3 regions of the Thermoanaerobacterium thermosaccharolyticum DSM 571 genome follow, and region 3 is predicted to be linked to each of the others. Evidence: riboswitches for the same ligand, from Rfam matches in the RefSeq annotation. Region 3 holds a riboswitch; each other region holds the start of a gene.
The links. Region 3 has a riboswitch for cyclic di-AMP ahead of TTHE_RS05490 (C40 family peptidase). Riboswitches for the same ligand answer to the same signal wherever they lie in the genome.
Positions count from the first base shown of each region.

Region 1: another riboswitch for cyclic di-AMP. It lies ahead of TTHE_RS01630 (NAD/NADP octopine/nopaline dehydrogenase family protein); the one in region 3 lies ahead of TTHE_RS05490 (C40 family peptidase).
Region 2: another riboswitch for cyclic di-AMP. It lies ahead of TTHE_RS08080 (cell wall hydrolase); the one in region 3 lies ahead of TTHE_RS05490 (C40 family peptidase).

Region 1 is NC_014410.1:319,187-324,762, forward strand. It holds gene TTHE_RS01615 (hypothetical protein) at 1-115, shown strand, start outside; gene TTHE_RS01620 (hypothetical protein) at 63-416, shown strand; gene TTHE_RS01625 (SEC-C domain-containing protein) at 530-1,822, opposite strand; cyclic di-AMP (ydaO/yuaA leader) riboswitch at 2,001-2,126, shown strand; gene TTHE_RS01630 (NAD/NADP octopine/nopaline dehydrogenase family protein) at 2,238-3,338, shown strand; gene TTHE_RS01635 (cobalamin B12-binding domain-containing protein) at 3,335-4,987, shown strand; gene TTHE_RS01640 (N-acetylmuramoyl-L-alanine amidase family protein) at 5,128-5,576, shown strand, end outside.
Region 2 is NC_014410.1:1,617,472-1,626,876, forward strand. It holds gene TTHE_RS08070 (hypothetical protein) at 298-630, shown strand; gene TTHE_RS08075 (TMEM165/GDT1 family protein) at 857-1,420, shown strand; gene TTHE_RS08080 (cell wall hydrolase) at 1,485-2,303, opposite strand; cyclic di-AMP (ydaO/yuaA leader) riboswitch at 2,303-2,430, opposite strand; gene TTHE_RS14390 (hypothetical protein) at 2,488-2,634, opposite strand; gene TTHE_RS08085 (sensor histidine kinase) at 2,733-4,106, opposite strand; gene TTHE_RS08090 (response regulator transcription factor) at 4,096-4,782, opposite strand; gene aroA (3-phosphoshikimate 1-carboxyvinyltransferase) at 4,801-6,072, opposite strand; gene TTHE_RS08100 (prephenate dehydrogenase) at 6,101-6,946, opposite strand; gene aroF (3-deoxy-7-phosphoheptulonate synthase) at 6,943-7,959, opposite strand; gene pheA (prephenate dehydratase) at 7,984-8,808, opposite strand; gene TTHE_RS08115 (AMP-binding protein) at 8,861-9,405, opposite strand, start outside.
Region 3 is NC_014410.1:1,128,009-1,137,413, reverse strand. It holds gene typA (translational GTPase TypA) at 1-1,219, opposite strand, end outside; gene TTHE_RS05490 (C40 family peptidase) at 1,383-2,081, opposite strand; cyclic di-AMP (ydaO/yuaA leader) riboswitch at 2,087-2,218, opposite strand; gene TTHE_RS14570 (AEC family transporter) at 2,407-2,691, shown strand; gene TTHE_RS05485 (AEC family transporter) at 2,702-3,325, shown strand; tRNA gene TTHE_RS05480 (tRNA-Leu) at 3,388-3,472, opposite strand; gene TTHE_RS05475 (nicotinate phosphoribosyltransferase) at 3,612-4,646, opposite strand; gene TTHE_RS05470 (DUF441 domain-containing protein) at 4,662-5,111, opposite strand; gene TTHE_RS05465 (lytic transglycosylase domain-containing protein) at 5,140-5,694, opposite strand; gene coaE (dephospho-CoA kinase) at 5,714-6,310, opposite strand; gene polA (DNA polymerase I) at 6,358-8,961, opposite strand; gene TTHE_RS05450 (DUF4349 domain-containing protein) at 9,032-9,405, opposite strand, start outside.

The DNA of each region.
Region 1 (5,576 bases), 810 kb from region 3:
TAGAGGCAAAGAATATAGAGGATGCAGAGATAAAACAGAACCAATAGATATGGGCTGGATATATGTTCCTTTACAGGCTTTATTTTGCAAGATGTTCTCCACGATGGGAAAATAAAGGTGTAGCTTTCTTATTTGACGAGAAAGAAGAAAATCCCGAGTACTATTCAGTCATTAGACTGTGGAAGATAACAGAAGAGCAGTTTTATGAAATCCAAAGACAAGAAGGCGGTTGGTATAACCTTATTTTAGAACTTGTTGAAAAAGATGGAATTGAAATTAAAACGATAACTGGACGCTGGAGAGATAAAAAACAAGCTCCATCAGAAGAATATTTAGAAGTCATTAAGAAAGGATTAAAAGAAACGACCAATTGGGATGATGAAAGAATAGAGGCATATGTGAAAAAGTTCATGTAAAAATAAAAAATGAAAATCATTATTAAATTAATTAAAATCATGACCACCTGTAAAACAGATGGTCATGATTAATATACTTTCATTATATTTTTTAATACAAATGAGTTGAAGCGCTAAAATTTTATATCTAAGTTGGCCAGAATATCACTGCTTATTTTACTCATCGTATTTTTTAAATCACCGTAAATTTTTTTAAATAGATCCACTATTTGTTCTAAACCATTTTTCTTTAAGTAAACTATGTATTCATCTAAGATTTCATCCGAAATTAAGTCTTGTAATTTTACTTCTTTGTCTATGCCCTCTACTTTTGCAGGCAAATTATTCAAAGTTCTTAAAATATTTACTTTCATTATTTGTTCAAATATTTCCATATTCCAATGATTAATAGGCAGACTTAAAAGTGACAGAACATTTTCAAAAGACATTTTTACCTTCTCGTCATTTATACTTTCAGATTTTAATTCTAAGCTCGTGAGGATAGTCTTTAAAGCTTTTTCATAAATAATTAGCTCTTTATAAAGTAAGTTTTGTAATACCTCATCAAATAATGAATCGTAAAATTCAGTGGGTGTCTTAAAGTCAAATAAAAATGATGATAAAATTCTATGATAGAATTTAAGCAAAAACAGATATACTATGAAAAAAGGAATATCTATGCGCTCATCTAAAACATAAGCCAAATCATTTGTAATAGTATCAAACATTTTACTGCTTAGATATTCATTGAATGATGGATACTTCGAAGCTATGTCATAGATTTTATCCATAGTCTTAGTACCATTTATAGCGTGTATTTCTTCCAGAGCCTTAGCTATCTCAATCATAGTAGCTCCTATTGCCACTTTTACTAATGTATTATATTCATCTAATATAGATATCCGTATTAAAAGAAAAAGATCCTTTATTTCTTTTTCATTAAAATTAAAATTTTGCAACTCAAAAGCAATACTTAAAAGAATTTCTTCAACTAAATTTTCTTCTACAATCTCTTTTAAGAGATTATCTACATCTAATTCATTTCCTATTTCAATATCCTTTAAAAGGTCGCCAGGTACTCTTACTTTTTTTAATCTTTTATCTTCAGCTATATTTCTGGTCATTTTTCTAAGAAATTGTATGTAATCATCATTTGTATAATTGTCTTCTGTTTCGAATGTCTCTAAAATCAATTTGACAATTTTATCAGCTTTAAAAGATTTATTCTTTTCAGATAGATTTGCTCCATAAAGTATACTTACGATTTTAATAAACTCAACATCATCTGAAAAAAGATTAACCTCATTAGACAAGGAATTTGTCAAAGTTTTTTTTATTTCTTCGATGTTATTCATACAACACTTTTTATATTTTTTCCCGCTACCACAGATACAATCATCATTTCTGCTAATGTCAAATATTTTCATGTTTAATATCCTCCCATTTTTTAGACTAGTTTAATTTTAAACAAATATCTTATAAATTTCAATTCCTCTTTTTAAAGAGTTGCATATTTTATAGACACAGTTTTGTTACAAAATTTACATTTTTTTAATATATTTGCAAATGAGATTTTGATATGGTATAATGTAATTAGTTTAATAATATGCTATAACGCTGAATTCGTAAGAAGCGGGAAAACCAATTTCAGGGGTGAATCCATTTAATATGGAAGGGTTATCTTTCAACCCTAACCCGTCAGCTAACCTCGTAAGCGTTGAAAGAGGAGGAAATAGCATGGATAGATTCGGTTTTGTTGTTGCCTTCTATTAGAACCGGGTTCAAGCTGTAGATTTTCTCTATGGCTTTTTTAATACCCAAAAATAGAAGGAGGCTTTATGGATGAACTTACCATCATTTTCTGTCATTGGAGCTGGTAACGGCGGTCAGGCAATGGCAGCACACCTTTCACTAATGGGATTTACGGTTAATCTTTACAACAGAACTCGCGAAAAATTGATTCCTATCTTAAATAATGGGGGCATATATCTTGAAGGGGCAGTCAGCGGATTTGCTAAACTAAATATGATTACTGATAGCATAGAAGATGCAATAAGAGATACAGATATAATCATGGTAACTATTCCAGCATCGGGTCATAGTGATGTTGCATATGAAATGCTTCCATATCTAAAAAGTGGGCAAATAATTGTTTTAAATCCTGGAAGAACTTTTGGAGCAATTGAGTTTTACAATATTATAAGGGCCAGAAGTGATTTAAATGTAGTCATAAGCGAGACAGATACATTTATATATGCTTGTAGATCGAATGATGGCAGAGGGAAAATTTTTAGAATAAAAGATGTCGTATCATTAGCATCTATACCATCATGGAAGACAAATTACGTCGTTGATTTGCTGAAATTGGCTTATACACAGATAGTTCCAGCTGAAAATGTTTTAGAGACAAGTTTAAATAATATAGGTTCTATTTTTCATCCGGCACCTATACTATTAAATTCTGCACGAATAGAGACTACAGAGGGAAGCTTTCAATATTATTTGGAAGGTATATCTCCATCAGTTGCAAAGATATTGGAAAGAATGGATAGAGAAAGGGTTGCAGTAGCACATGCATTGGGCGTAAATGCAATTACAGCGTTAGATTGGTTAAAAGATACGTATGGTGTTGTTTCAGATAATTTATATGAGGCAATCCAAAATACAGATGCATACAAAGGATTACTAGCACCAAGGACACTAGACTGCAGGTACATTTTTGAAGATGTTCCCATGAGCTTAGTCCCAATTTCTTCAATTGGAAGGCAGTTAGGGGTTTCGACACATACTATTGATTCTATAATTCATTTGGCATCATGTATGCATGAAAAAAATTACTGGAAGATAGGGCGGACGGTAGTAAAGCTAGGATTGGATGGCAAAAGTGCAGCAGAAATAAAAGAAATAGTAGAAGGTGTAAAGGAGGAGAGCACTGTCGCATGAAAAGATTAATTATAGCTGCTTCGATTGAGAATGACGTTCACGTTGCTGGCGTTTATAAATTTTTACGGCTTGCAGAGAGCGAAGGATTTGATATTCAGTTTTTAGGCCCTGCAACGCCAATTGATAAACTTGTAGAAATTATACGGTTAAGAAAACCTGACATAGTTGGAATAAGTTATAGATTGACTCCTGATTCACTTAAATCCATATTAGATGTTCTTAAAAGCAGGATAAAAGAATACAATCTTAATGGCATTAGATGGATATTTGGCGGTACGGAACCAAATTGCATAGTTGCCAAAGAATCAGGTATTTTTGAGGAAGTTTTTGACGGAACTTCAGGTGATGAATTTACAATTTCGTATTTGAAAGGACAAAAAGTCTTAGCCGATGAAGTGGAGTATGGGCAGGATATAGTTGATAGAATTGAAAGAAATTATCCTTATCCTGTAATAAGACATCACTTTGGCCTGCCGTCGTACAAGGATACACTTGCCGGCATAAAAAAGATTGCGTCAGAAAAAGTTCTCGATGTGATATCAATAGCACCTGATCAAAATACACAGGAGCACTTTTTTGATAAAAAGTATAATACTGCACTTGATGGTGCAGGAGGTGTGCCAATAAGGTCAGAAGAAGAATTTAAAAAACTTTACGATGAATCAAGGCGTGGAAATTATCCATTGCTTAGATGCTACAGTGGGACAAATGACGTTTTTAAAATGGCTAAAATGCTAAAGGATACGATAAACAATGCATGGGCTGCTATACCCCTTTGCTGGTACAATGTATTAGATAGCAGGGGACCTAGACAGGTTGAAGAATCTATAAGAGAGAACCAAAAGCTGATGAAGTGGCATGCCGACAGAAATATACCTGTAGAAGTCAATGAAGCACATCACTGGGGACTTAGGGATGCACATGATGCCATTTATGTGGCGGCAAGCTATCTTGCAGCATATAATGCTAAAAAAATGGGTGTTAAAAACTATATAGCACAGTTTATGTTTAATGTTCCACCAGCTACATCGCCTAAAATGGATCTTGCTAAGATGTTGGCATCTATAGAGCTTGTTGAAAGCCTTCAGGACGATAACTTTAGAGTGTTTAGACAGGCTAGGGCAGGGCTTGCAAGCATGCCGCAGGATCTTTTTGAGGCGAAAGGGCAACTTGCTTCAAGTGCATATCTCTCCATGGCTATAAAACCTCATATATATCATGTTGTAGGTTTTTGTGAAGCCCATCATGCTGCAACGCCAGATGATATAATAGAAAGTGTAAAGATTGTAAAAGCTGTAATAAAAAATACCTTATCTGGCATGTTCGATTTTACTCAAGATTTAGATGTTTTAAAGAGGAAAGAGGAACTTATAAACGATGCAAAAGTGATACTTAATGGTATAAGAGAGCTTAATACATTGTGCAGCGATCCGCTGTCAGATCCTCATACCTTATCGTTAGCGATAAAATTAGGCATATTGGACGCGCCGCATCTTAAAGGGAATAAAAGTGCAAGTGGTGCACTGCAGACGAAAGTTATAAATGGAGCATGCTACGCATTTGACTACGAAAATAATAGAGTGATAGAGGAAGAAGAGAGAGTCTTTAATATAATTCAAAACTATCAAAAGATGATAATTGTGGCGTAAAACTAAAATTTATAAAACATATAGATCGGAATATACCAAAAGTGTATATCCGATTTTTTTATGCAATCAATATATAAATTTTTTTATCCAAAAACATATTATAGAAGAAGTAAATATTTAAAGTGAAAGGAGGGTTTTAATTGCTGATTGTTGTAGATCCCGGACACGGAGGGCTTGATAGCGGTGCTGTTGGAAATGGATTTTTTGAAAAGGATATAAACTTAAGTGTATCTCTTAAATTGAGAGACATCTTAGAGGCAAATAATGTAGATATAATCTTGACAAGAGATAAAGATATTACATTGGGACTTAGCGAGAGGTGTGACATTGCCAATAAAAACAAAGCAGATTATTTTATATCAATCCATTGTAACAGTTTTAAAGATTCTACTGCAAAAGGAACAGAAACTTATTCATATCCTGGAAGTATTTCTGGAGGAAAATTAGCTAAAAGTATACAGCAAGCTATAGTGACAAATTTAAATACAGTAGACAGAGGTGTAAAGACCGCTAACTTTTACGTTTTGCATCATACAAACATGACGGCAGTATTGGTTGAATTAGGATTTATAACCAACAAGGAAGATTT
Region 2 (9,405 bases), 490 kb from region 3:
TTTATGACAATCAAACATAAAAATTTATGGAATTTGATATTCATTGGCTTAAATGCATTATTACTGGTTTCGTCCGTTTCTAATCTTTTATTATATCTGAAATTGGTAAATATAAACAATTACCTTTCAAGGAAAGTTTTTGAAGATACCTCTGATTTTGCATCATCAGTCTTAAAAACTGATCAAATATTAAATGATTCATTGGTCCCCCGGCTTCATATTGAATTCATAATTTAAAGTTGTATAATAATTCTAAAGTTAGAATATTTCAATACATTCCATTAAGAGGTGTTATTTATGAAAGACAATAAGTCGAATAAAAAAAATGAATTTGAGAAGGAATTAGATAACCTAAAAGAGTGGGAAGAAAACCAGTACAACCCTGGCTATTATATTGGAACAGGACGGATTCCTGAACCCATAAAAGGAGTTGGCAAATATCCTTTTATACAAATAATTATTGGCTTGATAATACTGATTCCCATGATAATTGCCGTAATCGATGAGACAGATGTGCTAAATATAATATCATTTATAATACCAGCTATAATTGGTCTTTCCCTCATTTACGGAGGCATAATAAAATTAATAAATATGAAAAAATTTAGAAAAGGAAACAAAATGCATTGACATAATTTTTTGACTTATTATATAATGGAGTAGATGTCTTCTAAAAATATTATATAATCTATCTATGTAAAGGGGAGTAGTTCACATATATAAATATGTGGCAAAGTCAACATGCTGGTTCTAACCTGGCTTTGCCTTAAAGAATGAGACCTTTACGTAATATGGTGCACATATTATGTAATAGGTTTTATTTTTTTGGCATACTAATTACAAGGAGGCAGATTTGATGAATGCTTTAATATCGTCTTTTATTCTTGTTTTTGCATCTGAAATGGGCGACAAGTCACAGTTTATGGCTATGGCATTTGCCACATTTATAAAAGCCAGAACTGTTTTAATAAGCATATTGATCGCTGCCCTTTTAAATATGGGTATTGCAGTTTTGTTTGGCTCATTTATTACAGAGTACATACCGATAAAATACGTCAAGCTGTTGGCTGCCATATCATTTTTAATTTTTGGCTTAATCACATTAAAAAATGGCCATGAAGGACATGAAAAAATCAGAAAATCCAAATACGGCCCAGTTTTCACGATTATAAGTACATATTTTATTTCGGAATTTGGAGATAAAACGCAGCTTTCGACACTGGCGCTTACTGCCACATACAAAAGTCCCATATTTGTTTTATTAGGTGCTACTGCAGGAATTTTCATAGCTGATGTCATTGGAATCGTATTGGGAGTTTATTTAGGCAAGAAATTACCAACAAAGATTTTGCATTACATATCAGCGTTCATTTTTATAATATTTGGTTTTATCACTTTGTACGAAGCAAAAACTCTATAGCAAGTAAAATGGATACCTTTCGGTATCCATTTTACTCCTCTTAGCCTCTCATTAGCAATCATTTTTATCTTGCATAAGAAAATACCATATTGCCTACTCTTAATGCGACTGGCAATGACCAAAGCCACTGATTAGTATTACTGTTGTCAAAGTAATAAAGTGCACCATTTGTAGGTTCTACACCGTTTAAGGCATCCCTTGCAGCACTTATTGAGTCTGGTGTAGCAGGTACATTTATCAAGCCATTTTCAACAGGCGTAAATTGATAATAGCCATTGCTATCGACTTGGTATATTACACCTTTTATGGAGTTAGGAAATATACCGCTTTTTACCCTATTTACTATCACGGCACCGACAGCAACTTTAGCCTGATATGGTTCACCACCAGCTTCCGCATTTATAAGCCTTGCCAGAAGGTCCAAATCATCATTTGTGTATGAAATCACACCTCTTTGTACAGAACCTCTGTTTACACTTACATCACTTCTTATACTTGAAGAAGTTGATGGTGTACCAGATGATGGAATCACAAAAACTTGCCCTGGATATATCATATCTCCTGCTAAACCATTTACGGATTTTAAAGCATCGACAGTAGTACCATACTTCATGGCAATTAAGTATAAGCTGTCGCCTTTTTGAACCGTATATGTGTTGTCACTGCCAGGTACAACTAATACTTGTCCCGGATAGATGACTGTATCATATAAATTGTTCAGCTTCATTATTTGATTGTATGTTGTCCCATAATTTAAGCCTATTTTATATAGGCTATCACCAGGCTTGACAGTATATGTTGCCGCAAATGCAGTCTGAGAAAATAAAAGAGCCGCTGCTAACGATGCAATGAGAGGCTTTACCTTAATACATTTTTTAAACATAAATATCCCCCTTTTGCCTCCGAGGTTAGTTGACGGGTTCGGGCAAAGGGCTGCCCTACCACAAAATGGATTCACCCCAAAAAAAGATCCCCCGTACCCCTTTTCGGGGATTCGGCATATTTTACTTTAATTATAAGGGGAATACTTCCATGTGTCCATATTAAACTGATGGGAATATAGGCAATTAGTGGCATTCACTGTAACCGCAAAAAGGGCAGTAAATACATCCACTCTCAGGAACTAGCTGTGCTCCACAGTCAGGACATGTGTATTTTTTTGATGAGCTTTTTACATCGATCTCTTTATCTGGCATTGTTTCTTTTTTCAACATTTTATACCCTCCAATATATAGTTTATTATGTACATTTATTATACCATATATTGTGGTATATGTCACTATTAAATATTAAGACAAAAAACAATCCCCAATCATTGATAATTAGGGATTGTAATTTTAAATTCTGATCCTTTATTTAACTGGCTATTCACATCTATCTTTCCACCATGCAACTCAACAATAAGTTTCGCAATAGATAGCCCAAGTCCCATTCCGCCAGTTTCTTTGCTTCTAGCCTTGTCAACCCTGTAAAACCTGTCGAATATATAAGGAATATCCTCTTGAGGTATACCAATACCATCATCTTTTATCATTATGGCTACATTTTTATCTACTTCTTCCACAAAAATTTTTATATTGCCATCAAAATCTGTATATTTTAATGCATTGTCAAGAATTATTCTTACAAGCTCTTTTATAAGGTTCCTGTCTGCATTTACTTCTAAATTTCTTTTGCAAAATACTTCTATGTTTTTCTCACCGTACACTATTCTTGCATCTTTAACCAATTCTTCTATTAATTCATATATATTGATTTTTTTTTTGTTAACCTCCAGCGCTTTATTATCCCCTCTTGCCAACATTAAAAGCCTTTCGATCAATATTTCCATATCCTGCTCTTCTTTTTTTAGAGCGCTTATAGATTCTTCTAAAACATCTTTATTGTCCTTTCCCCATCTATCTATAAGCTCTATATAGCCTTTTAAAACAGACAATGGCGTTCTAAGTTCATGGGATACATTAGATATAAATGCATTTTGTCTTTTAAAATAGTCTTCCAATCTGTCTAGCATATTATTAAATGTCATAGCAAGCTTTGATAGCTCGTCGTTGTTTCCATTAACATTCAATCTCTTGTTAAGCTTCTTTTCATCGATAGTGTGAACTTCCCTGACCATGTAATCTACAGGTTTTAGTGCCCTACCCGTTATAAAATACCCGGCAAAAAAAGACACCAAAACTCCGATGGCATCTGATATAGCCATCAGCAAAAATAACAGTTTCAAAAAAAAGTACTGGCTCTTTAAATTTTCAGCCACTTGAACATATAGCACACTGCCACCTTCAACGTATTTTCTATTAAGATATACAATGTGCGTTTCATCTCTTTCTATTTTCGTAAGGCTATTTAAATTTTTATCATATGGAATATCAATCATATGTGATGACGATCTGTACACAATATTCCCATGCATATCCGTAATTTTAAAATACATGTTTTCACCAGTCGATGATGCAAATAACAAATCTTTATCAATATTTCCTACAACCCCATCAATCTCTTTTAATTTTTCCATTATCACATCCGATTGATTCTGTATATCGCTAAATGCCTGATATATAAGGTAGTATTTAAGACCGTATAAAACAGACGCATTTAACACTATCAATATAAAAGAAAATATAATCGCATAAAGCAATGCGATTCTCAATTTTATCGATAATCTAAAATTTCTAATTCTCATTTTTTTCTTTCCTTAGAGAGTATCCCACACCTCTGATTGTTTGTATTAACTTATTGCTAAACGGCTCGTCTATTTTACTTCGCAAATATCTTATGTATACATCTACGATGTTTGTCTCACCAATATAATTGTATCCCCATACATTTTCTAATATATTTTCACGCGTTAATACTATTTCAGCATTTATAATAAGATATTTAAGAAGATCAAACTCTTTTTTGGTAAGTTCTATTTTTTGTCCATCTCTTAAAACTTCATATGTAGACAAATCCATCGTTATTCCATCATAGCTTATTTTTTTAGTATTTGCTTTGATATTTTTTCTAAGAGCATTTCTGATCCTTGCCATCAGCTCTTCAATCGAGAACGGCTTCGTCAGATAGTCATCCGCACCTATGTCAAGCCCCATTACCTTGTCTTTTATTTCATCTTTAGCGCTTAAAATTATGACAGGAATCGATGATTTCTTTCGTATTTCCTTTAAAACTGAGAAGCCGTCCATACCAGGGAGCATCAAATCTAAAATAATCAAATCGTAATTCTCATCTAAAGCTCTTCTTAAGCCCTCATTGCCGCTGTATTCTATTGCAACATTATAACCTTCATGTTCAAGCTCTATTTGCAAAAATCTCGCAATTTTTTTCTCATCTTCAATTATAAGTATGTTTTCTCCCATTAAAATCACCAATTGTTATTATAACACATTAAGCACACTATAAAAATCAGGAAATGAAATATTCACACATTCTGCATTTCTTATTTTTGTAATGCCTTCAGCTTTTAGCGCAGCAATGCTTAATGACATAGCAACCCTATGATCATTGTAGCTATCAACTAGTGCGCCATTTAAAGTTTCTTTCCCGTGAATTATCATGCCGTCATTCGTAGCTTCGATATCAGCACCCATCTTTTTTAATTCGCTTACCATCGTATCTATTCGATTGCTTTCTTTCACTTTAAGTTCTTCAGCATCTTTAATAACTGTTTCTCCTTCAGCGTAAGACGCTGCTACCGCTATAATAGGTATCTCATCAATTAGCCTTGGTATAATTTCACCGCCAATCTCAATCCCTTTAAGGCAAGAAGACTTTACTATTATTTCTGCAACAGGTTCATTATTTAAAACCCTTTCATCTTTTATCTCAATATTTCCACCCATTTTCTTTATAACATCTATTATTCCTGTTCTCGTATGATTTACATTGACATTCTTTATCAAAATCTCTGACTGAGGCAAAATACTTGCAGCTACTATAAAATAAGCAGCAGAGGATATGTCGCCGGGAACACAAATTTTACAGCCATGCAATCTTTCAACAGGATGGCACACAATCTTGTTTTCATAAGATTCAAAATTGCCGCCAAAATAATTAAGCATAAGCTCACTGTGATTCCGAGATAAAAGAGGCTCTTCTATTATTGTCTCATCATCAGCATATAAGCTGGCAAGCATTATACACGATTTTACTTGTGCACTTGCCACTTCTGTCTTATAACAGATTCCCTTAAGGACATTACCTTTTATAGTTAACGGCGCATAATTGTCGTCAATCGCAGATATCTCTGCCCCCATCATATTCAATGGTTTTATTATTCGAGCCATAGGCCTCTTTCTTAAAGACTCATCACCTGTTAAAACGGTTGTAAATTTCTGACCAGCTAAAATACCTGATAAAAGTCGCATCGTTGTACCGGAATTGCCAGCATCTAAAATATCATGGCTATCATGGAGGTACATACCATTACCTTTAACATAGACTTCATCTTTTACTATATTAATATTTACACCAAGTTTTCTCATACAGTTTATTGTTGAAAAACAATCATCGCTCCTTAAAAAGCCCTTTACAATGGTTTCTCCTTCAGCAATAGAACCGAACATTATAGCCCTATGAGATATGGACTTATCGCCAGGAACATTTACAACCCCTTTTACATTCCTCTTTTTAGTAATTTCTATATCCATAGAAAAATATTCATTCCTTTCACAGAAATCAAAAAGCAATGCTTTTTCGAATTTCTCTAGCTGAATCTAAAAATTTGCACAACGATTGTATATCATCGTGTTCTAAGTAAAACAAAAATTCATTTAATAGATTCTCATAGTCTAAAAGCAAATTTTTTATCACTTCTTTGTTATTTAAAATTATATCTTTCCACATTTCTGTTTGAGACATGGATATCCTTGTGGTATCTTTAAAGCCACCAGCAGCAAACTTTATAGAATCAGCATCTTCCTTGTAGACAAAATTAGTCAAGGTAGCCGACAGTATGTGTGGAACATGGCTCACAATGCCAACTATCTTATCATGGGAATCGCTGTCTATTAATATGGGTTTAGCTCCTAATTTTTTGACGATCTCTTTTATAAATACATCGACAATTTCTACCGGTGTATTTTCACCTGGAACGATAAAATAATTATTTCCATTAAAAAGTTCAGAATTGCTTGCAAAAAAGCCGAACTTTTCAGAACCTGTCATTGGATGTCCGCCGATAAAAAACATGTTTTCAGGTATTATCTCATTTATGGCATTCATTATTGTTCTTTTTGTACTTCCAACATCAGTTATTATGCAGCCATCTTTTAAATACGGCAGTATTTCTTCAATGCAACTTATAACCGCTCCGACAGGTGTACATATAAATACAACATCAGCATCTAATGGTGCCTCGATCTTTTTAAAGCTTTCATCAATTATGCCTCTGCCTTGTGCTTCGTTTATATAATCATCTCTTACATCGACACCTATTATTCTTAAGTCTGTGTATTTTTTTATAGCTTTTGCCAAAGAACCGCCAATAAGTCCCAGACCTACAACTGCTACCTTTTCAATCATATAAAATCACGCCCTACAGCATTTGCTACTTTTGATATTTCTTTCGTTAAGGCCTCAAATTCCTTTGGAGTCAAAGACTGAGCACCATCAGACAATGCATTTTTAGGATCTGGATGAACTTCAATGATAAGGCCGTCAGCACCAGCAGCTATTGCAGCTTTTGCCATTGGGCTGACTAAAAATGATTTGCCAGTTCCATGACTTGGATCTACTATTATGGGTAGATGACTTAATTTTTTAATGACAGGCACTGCGCTTAAATCTAAAGTATTTCTCGTATATTGCTCAAAAGTCCTTATGCCTCTTTCACAAAGTATCACATTTTTGTTGCCTTCACTTAAAATGTATTCAGCCGCGTTAAGCCACTCTTCTATTGTTGCGGCAATGCCTCTTTTTAAAAGAACAGGCATGTTGGACCTTCCAATTTCTTTAAGCAGTGAAAAATTTTGCATGTTCCTTGCTCCAATCTGCAATACATCTGCATATTTAGAAACAATTTCTATCGAATGGATATCCATTACCTCTGTCACAATTTTAAGTCCAGTGTATTTTTTTGCTTCATAAAGCATTTCTAGTCCTTCTTTTTCAAGACCTTGAAAGGAATATGGAGACGTGCGAGGTTTATATGCACCACCGCGTAAAAATTTAGCACCGAATTTCTTAACTGCTTCAGCGCTTTCAAAAAGCTGTTCTTTGCTCTCTACAGCACATGGACCAGCCATAATAACTATATTTTTACCACCTATTGATACACCATTGACATCCACAATTGTTGACACAGGATTAAATGTCCGACTTGCAAGTTTATATGATTCTACTATAGGTATAACTTTTTCTACGCCTTCCATTAGCTCAACATTTTTTTCTTTAAGCTTTTTCTTGTCTCCAATTACACCTATTACAACCCGCTCTTCTCCTCTTGATATATGTGGTTTTAAATCGAGGGACAATAAAAGATTTGATACATCAGAAATTTGTTTTTGTGTAGCATTTGGCTTCATTACAATTACCATACAATAATCCTCCGTTCTACCGTTTTACTTGTATTTAGGATATGACCCTAAAACCTTTAAAAATTCCGTTTTACCTTTCAAAACTTCTAATGCTTTAATAATACGATTATCGCATCTATGACCTTCAATGTCAACCCAAAACACATATTCACCTATTTTTTTTCTTGAAGGTCTTGACTCGATTTTAGTCATGTTTATATTTTCATCGGCAAAAACTCCAAGTATATTATAAAGACTGCCTGGCTCATTGGGAACAGAAAATACTAAAGTTGTCTTATCACAGCCAGTATATTGAGAATCTTCATGAGCAAGCACGATAAATCTCGTAAAATTATTTTTTACATCCTGTATGTCTCTATCGATTATCTTTGCATCATATATTTCTGCTGCCCTTGCATTACCTATGGCTGCAGCATCATCTCTATTTTTTATTTCTTCGACCGCTTTTGCTGTGCTATCAGCGTTTACAACTGTAGCATTTGGCAAATTTTTTCTTATATATTCTCTGCATTGTGCCAATGCTTGCGGATGAGAAATAATTGTTTTTATATCCTCAAAATCAATTATCTCATCTGCAATAAGACAATGAGAAATTGGTATGACTATTTCTTCCTTTATTTTGAGCCCTTCCGCATCGTTTATCATCATATCTAGTGTTACATTCACAGTGCCTTCTATGGAGTTTTCTACAGGAACTAATCCTTCATCGCCTTTGTTTGCTCTCAACCTTGTAACAATGTCGGGTATTGTCTTTAATTCTTCTACACAATATCCATCCTTTTGTTTAAGATAATTAAGAAGAGCTTGCTCAGAAAAAGTGCCTCTAGGGCCTAGATAGTATATGTTCATATGGCACCCCCTAAAGCTTTTTCTGATATTTTAATACTTTGTTTTAGTAAAGTCAAGAAAAATTTAGCTCAGCCATAGCCATTTCTCTTAAGCGGTATTTTTGAATCTTGCCGCTTGCTGTTTTTGGAAACTCGTCGATTATCTTGACGTACTTAGGCACCTTAAATCTAGCCAGCTTCTTTCTAGCATATTCCCTGATATCTTCAGCTTCAATGCAATACCCTTCTTTTGGTATTATATAAGCCATGATTTCTTCTCCATATTTTTCATCAGGAACTCCAACAATTTGAACATCTTTTACACCTGGATGATGATATAAACATTCCTCTATTTCTGTAGGTGAAATATTTTCACCGCCTCTTATTATCATGTCTTTTAATCTGCCTGTAATTTTTAAATACCCCCTGTCATCAAGCTTACCGATATCTCCCGTATGAAGCCATCCGTCTTTTTCTATGGCTTTTTCTGTTTCTTCTTTCATCTTGTAATACCCTTTCATTACATTATAGCCTCTAGCCATTATTTCTCCTTCTGAGCCTATTGGAACTTCTTTTAATGTCTTAGGATCTACAATTTTTATATCTACTCCAGGAAAGA
Region 3 (9,405 bases):
TCACAAGCTCTATAGGCTCATGCTTGACGCCATTTATCTCTTTTATAATAACAGTAGGTTTAGATACTTGCAGCTCATAACCTTCTCTTCTCATGGTTTCTATCAAAATGGATAGATGTAGCTCACCACGTCCAGATACCTTAAATGCTTCTGTCGTTTCAGTTTCTTCAACCCTTAATGCAACATTTGTTTCAAGCTCTCTAAATAGCCTTTCTCTAAGGTGTCTAGATGTAACATACTTGCCTTCTCTTCCTGCAAAGGGACTAGTATTTACTCCAAAAGTCATTGAAATTGTAGGTTCTTCTATTTCGACAAAATCAACCGGCTCAGGTTTTTCAGGATCCGCTATAGTTTCACCTATTTCTATATCGCTTATACCTGATACAGCCACTATATCACCCAGCAAGGCATCCTCAACTTGAACCCTTTTTAAGCCTTCATATTGGTATAAATTACTCAGTTTTACATTTTGTACAGATCCATCTCTTTTACATATGGCGACATTTTCACCTGATACGATTTTGCCTCTTACAACTTTTCCAATAGCGATTCTTCCAATATAATCGTCATAATCAAGTGTCGTAACAATAAGTTGCAGTGGGTCATCTATATTGCCTTCTGGTGCCGGAATTTCCTTTAAAATTGTATCAAAAAGTGGGCGCAAATCCACTGACTCATCTTTCAAATTTAACTTAGCAACCCCTTCCCTAGCAGATGCGTATACAACAGGAAAATCAATTTGATCATCATCGGCACCAAGCTCTATAAATAAATCAAGCACTTCGTCAATTACCTCTTCAGGTCTAGCATCTGGCCTATCGATTTTATTTACAACTACAATAGGCTTTAAATTAAGCTCTAAAGCTTTGCTCAATACAAATCTGGTCTGAGGCATTGGTCCTTCAAAAGCATCTACAAGTAATAATACACCGTCAACCATTTTTAGTACCCGTTCTACCTCACCGCCAAAATCTGCATGCCCAGGCGTATCAACTATATTTATCTTTACACCATTGTACCTAATGGCAGTATTTTTTGAAAGAATAGTAATTCCTCTTTCTCTTTCAAGCTCATTTGAGTCCATTACTCTCTCTTCAACTTTTTCATTTTGCCTAAAGATGCCGCTCTGCTTTAGCATGCCGTCTACTAATGTAGTTTTGCCATGATCTACATGTGCTATTATAGCTACGTTCCTTATATCATCTCTTACAAACCCCATTTAGGTTATCTCCTTCCACATAAATGCAAATTTTATACAATATATAATAATATATTAATAAACTTCAATAGTCAATAAAATGATTGCGTAGAAATTCGCAAATATTCCACTAAAAAAAGACACATCAACGTGTCTTTTCTCAATCTTTAAACAAAACTTTAGTTTATTGTATGACTCTTCTGGCTGTCGCATAGTGAGTGCTGTAATAGTCATCTTTAAGTGAACTGATCATGACCTTTCCTGCACCTGATGAGGCATGCATAAATTCTCCATTTCCTATGTATATCCCAGCATGATTTATTATGCTGCTACCTAATGTCTTAAAAAACACCAAATCACCAGGCTGTAAATTTCCTCTGTCTACATATGTGCCAACCGTCGCTTGATCATCGGCCATTCTTGGCAAATTTACGCCAACACTTTTAAAAACATATTGCGTAAATCCAGAACAATCGAATCCAGAAGGTGATTCACCACCATAGACATATTTAGTCCCTAAAAACTTCTTACCAAAGTCTATCAGCCTTAAAACAACGCTTCTATCAACATCCCCTCTAGACACTGTGCTAGATGATGATCTTAAAGAAAGGTATTGCCCATATATCCATCCAACAGTTCCATTAGATAATTTTATATTGTACCAGCCATTTTCCTGTCCAAGTACAGTGACAACGTCATTCCAATTTAATTGAGTTATTACTTTTGATGATAAACTGCCACCACTTCTGATATTTACACTATTTCCAATCACAATGCCAGTTCCAAGATTGTCTGCGTAAACATGCGTCAACATTGAAGAACCTACAAGTGTCATTCCGAAAACGGATACACCAAAAACTAATTTACTTAATCGACTATTCATAGCTAATCTCCTTCCTTTTTGCCTCCGGAGTTAGTTGACGGGTGCGGAATAAGAAGGTATCCCTACTGCTTATAGCAGATTAACCCCAAAACATGAAAAATCCTCCGTACCTAAATAGGATTCGGCAAGATTGCTAATATGTACAAGTTTCTTTTATTTTATCAAACATTATTACTAAAGTCAATGTTTTCATAATAATTTTTTAAGATTTTTTTAATATTTCCTTAATATATTTTATAATAATTTAATAAATTTGTTACAATCTATGTAAATAATCGTTATAATATAGTATAATTTTATTTAACAACACAGAAAGGGGATCCAGATGAGTCAGATAATCATACTTCAAAAAATATCAATAAGCATTATAGTAATTTTTTTAGGCTATGCAGTAAAGAAGATGAAATTTTTACCGAGTGAGACTGGAAAGGTATTAAATAACTTTATCATATATATAACTCTACCTGCCAGCATTGCAAAAGTCTTTTTTACTACAAAAGTAAACACCAATTTATTTGTTTTAACATTTTTTGGATTTATCCTAGGCATTATTACTTTTCTAATGGGATTTTTAATTTTTAAAAAAAACAAACTTAAAAAGAGAAACTAAAGGCACGCTTATGATTTCACTATGTGGGTATAACATCGGCCTTTTTGCATTTCCTTTTATTCAACAGATATATGGAAATAATGGACTTTTACACATTGCTATGTTTGACATGGGTAACTCATTTAACGTCTTTGGGATTGCTTATATTATAGCATATGCATTTTCAGAAAATGATAAATTGGATATAAAAAAAGTTTTCAAAAAAATCTTGTACTTCATTCCATTTGATACATACATTATTTCGTTTATTTTGAATATAGCTGGATTCAAATTTCCCGGCTTGATCGTTAATCTTGTAGAACAAATTTCACTGCCAAATACTACCTTAGCCCTTTTCGTAATCGGATACTTCCTTGATTTTAATCTAGATAAAGACGAAATAGTATCACTTGTAAAAGGCCTTATTATAAAGTACATACCTGGTATAATATTGTTTATTACACTGCCACTTTTCTTCAGCACAACTTCAATGACAATTAAAGCCATAATGCTAGGCTCAATAATGCCAACAGCACTAGTAGCAGTAATATATTCAGATGAGAGAAATTTAAACGTAAAACTTGCGTCCATATTTATAACATCTACAACTATTATAACTATTATATTTATGTCACTTATAATGCTAAAGTGGTAATAAACATAAAAAAAAAGCCTTAATGGCTTATTTTTTATGTAAAATATTTCTTTTTCATATTTTGGTGCGGAGGGCGGGACTTGAACCCGCACGGATAACTCCATACGCCCCTCAAACGTACGCGTCTGCCTATTCCGCCACCCCCGCGCGTCTTCATCGCTAACACAATAGTCATTATATAATGTTTTTTAATTTGTGTCAATACTTTTTTATACGACTACATAAACTTATATTACGGCAAAAAATAAATTATATTAAATCAAGCAAGAAGAAGTTTCTTGCTTGATTATATTATTCTCTTTAATTTTTTATTTTCTATTCTTCCAGGAATTCTGCCTCTTTTAGCAATAGGTTCTCCTTCTACCTCTTTAATATCCATAGTCATATCTATTGGTGAAGCGTCTGATATATAGCTTCCAACGCCAAATGCATCTGCACCACTTAATGCAAGTTCTTTTATTCTTTCAGGTGTAAGCCCGCCAGACACAATAATTTTGACGTTATTGTATCCTTTTTGATTAAGCCTCTGTCTTAGTTCATAAACGAGGCTGGCTGTAACGCCTCCCCTTTCTGACGGTGTGTCTAACCTTATTCCGTATAACCTATCACCAAGATATTCAGCAACTCTTAATGATTCCTCTATCTCATCCTTAAATGTATCAACTAAGATAGTTATTTTCTCATCATCAGGCGTTATTTCACTGTATGCTTTTGCTATAGGCAGTGTATCACCGGCAATCAGAAATGCTGCATGTGGGACGGTCCCTTTCGGTTCTTTTCCAGCAAGTTTTGCTCCTAGTATGCAGCTTGCATCATCTGCCCCACCTATAAGTGCAGCTCTTTCCATAACAGGTGCTACCGCTGGATGTACGTGTCTTGCGCCAAAGCAAAGGAGCGGTTTATCTGGAATAGCTTCTTTTAACTCTCTTGCTGCAGTTGCCCACCCACAAGAGCTTGCAAGTATCCCTAATATGACGGTCTCATATGTCCCAAATTCATTGTAAGGTCCAATGATTCTCATGATTGTTTCCTTAGGTTCAAATGTTTCTCCTTCATCTATAGACCATACTTCAATATTTTTATCTTTCAAAACACTTTTTACTTCTGGCAAGCCTGCAAAAATTCCATTTTTTCGTGCAAATATCTCTGCTGTAACGACTTTCCCATCGATTCCTAAGTGTTTTAAAATATCCTGAGTTCTTAAAAAATATACATCTGTCGTGGCGCCATTCTTTATTTCTTCATGTGTTGCAGAAAAAAATTCCCTATTTTCACTCACCTTAACTTCCCTAAGATCTTCAAGATACTTTATCATTTTCATATGTATTCTCCCTCTCTATAATCGAAATATCTTAAGTATTATAGTTGTTATGCCGAGAGCTATCATTGGACCTATCGGTGCACCTTTAAAAAAGCTTACTCCAATTACTGTGCCTAGCAAAACACCAACGACACCATTTGTGTCTACCTTCATCGTATCAAGACCTATAGATGCCAATACAGCTACAATTATTCCAGCGATAATTGTAATAAGGCCTTCAATGCTTTTCGAGGCATTTATAAAATCGCTTAATGATACCTTATTCAACGCAAGCGGAGATAGAGCTCCCATTGTCAATATTATTATACCAAGATTTATCCCATTTTTCGATATATATTGATTAATTATTTCTAGATTCATAAGCTTAATAAGCAAAAGCATTGAAATAGCAGCTGCAACATTGTTATTTTTCCCTACAATGCTGAAAAATAACATGATAGAAAGAAGCGCAACACCAAAATCCATATAACCCCCCTCACAATTCCATTTCAAATTATTTATACAAGCTCTTGTAAATCTTGTAGTATTTAGTCACCTTTTTGATGTATTTATCCGTCTCTGTAAAAGGTACCTTTTTTAAATTGCTACCATTTTCTGAATACCTTTTATCCTTCAACCAATTTGAAACATTACCGCTTCCACCATTATATGCTGCAACTGCTAAAGTGATATTGTTATTAAATTGTTTTAAAAGATATTTAAGATACCACGTCCCTATATTTATGTTATAATCGGGATTATACAGCATATTTACATTAAAATTTTTTATACCTATGTAATTCGCTACCCAAATTCCTGTCTCAGGAATGACCTGCATAAGGCCTATAGCACCTTTACTGGAAACAATGTCAGGATTAAAATTGCTCTCTGCCTTTATCATAGCAAAAACCAAATAAGGATCAACGCCATATTGATTTGAATAAAAGTATACCTGCTGGCTGAATTTTTTAGGATATAGCTGTTTCAGAAACCAGTTGGTTTTAACGCCATAAACTGTCAAAATGGTAAATATTATTACAATAATTACTGTGACTTTTTTAAATTTCAATATAATACCTCCAGATGTTCTATTTTGAAAATCGTCCCCACAATAATTCAACCTGCTTTTTTATAGCATTAAAGTCCTTGCAATTATTAATTATAAAGTCAGCATACTTCATTTTGTCTTCTATAGACATCTGGCTTTTAATACGGTTCAAAGCATCATTGTAATTCAAATTATCTCTTTTCATAAGCCTTCTTATCTGAGTTTTTTTGTCTACTACTACAAGCCATACTTCATCTACCATATTAAAAAGCCGCATTTCAATGAGAAGAGCCGCATCTAAAATAATAGCTTTCTCTTTACCATTTTTTCTTTCTTCTTCTATTATTTCTTTTATCCTCCTTATTATTTCCGGATGTGTTATTTCATTTAGTCTATTTAATTTCTGCTTATCAGCAAACACAAGGTTACCAAGCTTTTTTCTGTCTATTTCTCCATCTTTTCTTAAAATTTCTTTTCCAAACTCATTAACTAATATATTATATGTTTTAGTACCTTTAATCATAATCTCTCTTGAAACAACATCTGCGTCAATTATAAATGCCCCAAGACTTCTAAGTATCGATGATACGGTGCTTTTCCCAGACGCAATTCCACCCGTCAATCCTATAACCTCCATCATAGCACCTCCTGTCTATATAATTTAAAAGTGTCTATCAGACACTTTTATTTTGCATCGTACCAATTTTTACCATAGCCAATATCTACAACCAAAGGGACTCTTAGCTTTATGACATTTTCCATTATGGTCTTTAATAAGTTTTTGACGATTTCAACTTCATCGGGAAAAGTATCAACAATAAGCTCGTCATGGATCTGCAGTATTAGCTTCGATTTTAATGATCTTGACTTTAATTCATTGTATACTTTCACCATTGACATTTTTATTATGTCTGCCGCGCTTCCCTGAATAGGCGTATTCATCGCCATTCTCTCGCCAAATGACCTTTGATTATAATTCTTTGAATTAATCTCCGGTATATACCTTCTTCTATTCAAAATTGTCGTCACATATCCATTTTCTCTGGCAAATTTGACTACCGAATCAATGTAATTTTTAACTCCTTTGTACCTATCAAAATAATTGTCTATATATTCTTTTGCCTCTTTACGAGAGATCTTTAAATCTCTAGAGAGACCATAATCGCTTATACCATACACGATTCCGAAATTTACAGCTTTCGCACGCCTTCTCATTTCACCTGTAACTTCTTCAGGAGCAATTTTAAACACTTCTGACGCTGTCCTTAAATGTATGTCTTCATTGTTTAAAAATGACTCAATAAGCTTTATATCCTCTGAAAGATGTGCAAGAACTCTCAACTCTATCTGTGAATAATCAGCAGATACAATATATCCTCCCTGAAAGCTGGATATAAAAGCTTTCCTTATTCTTCTGCCAAATTCATCTCTTACTGGTATATTTTGCAAATTAGGCTCTGTAGAGCTGATTCTACCCGTTGCCGCAACTGTCTGCTTAAACGTGGAATGAACTTTGTCATCCTTGTCCATTATTGGCATGAAGCCATCTATATATGTTGATTTCAGCTTCATAAGCTGTCTATATTCGATTATCTCGCCAACTATCTCATTGTACGGTATAAGCTCCACAAGAACTTCCATATCAGTGGAATATCCTGTTTTAGTCTTTTTTATTGGAGGCAAATTCAATTTATCAAACAAAAACTCTGATAACTGTTTGGTAGAATTAATATTAAATTCATATCCCGCAGCGTCATATATGTCTTTTATTATTTTATCTGTCTTTTCGCCTATTTCTTTGGATAAATCTTTTAATACATCTTTATCTAATGTAAATCCATATACCTCCATAGATTTTAACACTTCTACCAGTGGAAGCTCAACATTATCAAGAAGCTCTTCCATTTCCATTTCTTTTATAAAGGACATTAGCTTATCTTTTAATTTAGATAATTTTGATGCAGTAGCACACAGATAATCAATTAAAAGCTTCTTATCTATGTCATCATAACTCTTTTTGCTTTTACCTTTTCCCAGCATATCCTCAATATTAGGTATGTCCTCTTTTAAATACTTCTTTAAGACACGCCCTATATCGTAATTGGATTCTGAAGGATTTAGCAGATAAGTCATTATTGCGGTATCGTAAAATTTACAATTCAGCTCTATGCCATGGTATGAAAGATTAACAAAAAAGTCTTTTATATCATGACCTATAAGCGTAAGCTTCTCATTATCCAATAATTTAAACACTTCATAGTCATCTACTTCAACAAAAAATGATTCATCATCAGTGGCAAATGATACAGCTTTTACTTCGCCTTCAAGTATTAATGGATAAAATGATAGTGTATCTTCTCTCTTTAGCAGCTCTCTTATATATTTAAAGTCTCTTACAGGCCACTCTTTGACTTCTCTAATATCATCAGCATCTTTTTTTAGGTCATTAATTAAACTGGTAAACTCCAACTTCTCAAATAAATCTATTAATTTTTCTCTATCATAATCCCTCAACTGGTATTCGCTTAAATCTATTTCAATTGGAACATTTCTCTCTATAGTAGCAAGTTTTTTGCTTAACATAGCCATTTCTGTATTATTTTCAATATTTTCTCTTATTTTCCCTTTTAATTTATCAGTATTCATAAGGACATTCTCAATAGAGCCAAATTCTTTAATAAGTTTTATCGCTGTCTTTTCTCCTATATTAGGCACGCCAGGGATATTGTCAGATTTATCTCCCATAAGGCCCTTCAAATCAATAAACTGGCGTGGAGTAACCTCATACCTCTCAACGACTGCCCTTTCATCGTATTCTTCCATCTGAGTTATGCCTTTTTTGCATATCTTCACTTTTACACCATCTGATACAAGTTGAAGTGCATCTCTATCACCGGTGACAATCAATACTTTTAAGCCATTTTCAGATGCAATTTTAGATACAGTGCCTATTATGTCATCTGCTTCAAATCCTTCAATCTCAATTGTCTTTATATTAAATGCATTGATTACATCTTTTAAAATATCAACCTGCTCAATAAGTTCCTCAGGCATAGACTGCCTGGTACCTTTATAAGCACTGTACTCTTTATGTCTAAAAGTTGGAGCTTTTTTATCAAATGCAACAGCTATATAATCAGGTTTTTCTTCATCAAGCAGTTTTAAAAGCATCATTGAAAAACCGTATATGGCATTTGTATGCAGTCCCTCACTGTTCATTAAATCTGGAAGCGCAAAATACGCTCTGTACATTAAGCTATTTCCATCTATGATTAAAAATTTTGACATACGCTCACTCCTATTTAACTTCTTGTAATCTAATATACCGCAAAAAAAAGAGGATGTAAATTGTCCATAATTATTTTTTAAACAATTTATATCCTATATAAATTAAATATACCAATATTGAAAACGGCAATAAATATATTGATATTATAAATACATATTTTAAAAATTCAAAAAATATCTTAAGACTTTTTAAGACGGAATTCAAAATATCATTTAAAATACTTCTACCAAATATATTGCCAAATTTCGTCTGTGGCACAACCTGTACAAATGTCAAATTGATTGTGCTCATGCTGGTCATATTGTCCCATATTTTTATTTGATTCTTATATGAATCAATCTGTGTCATCACTTCATTTAATTTATCTTCAACTTGCAGTATATCGGAAATATTACTTGCTTTTTTCAACAACTCCTGCAATTTCTCTTCTTGTATTTCGAGAT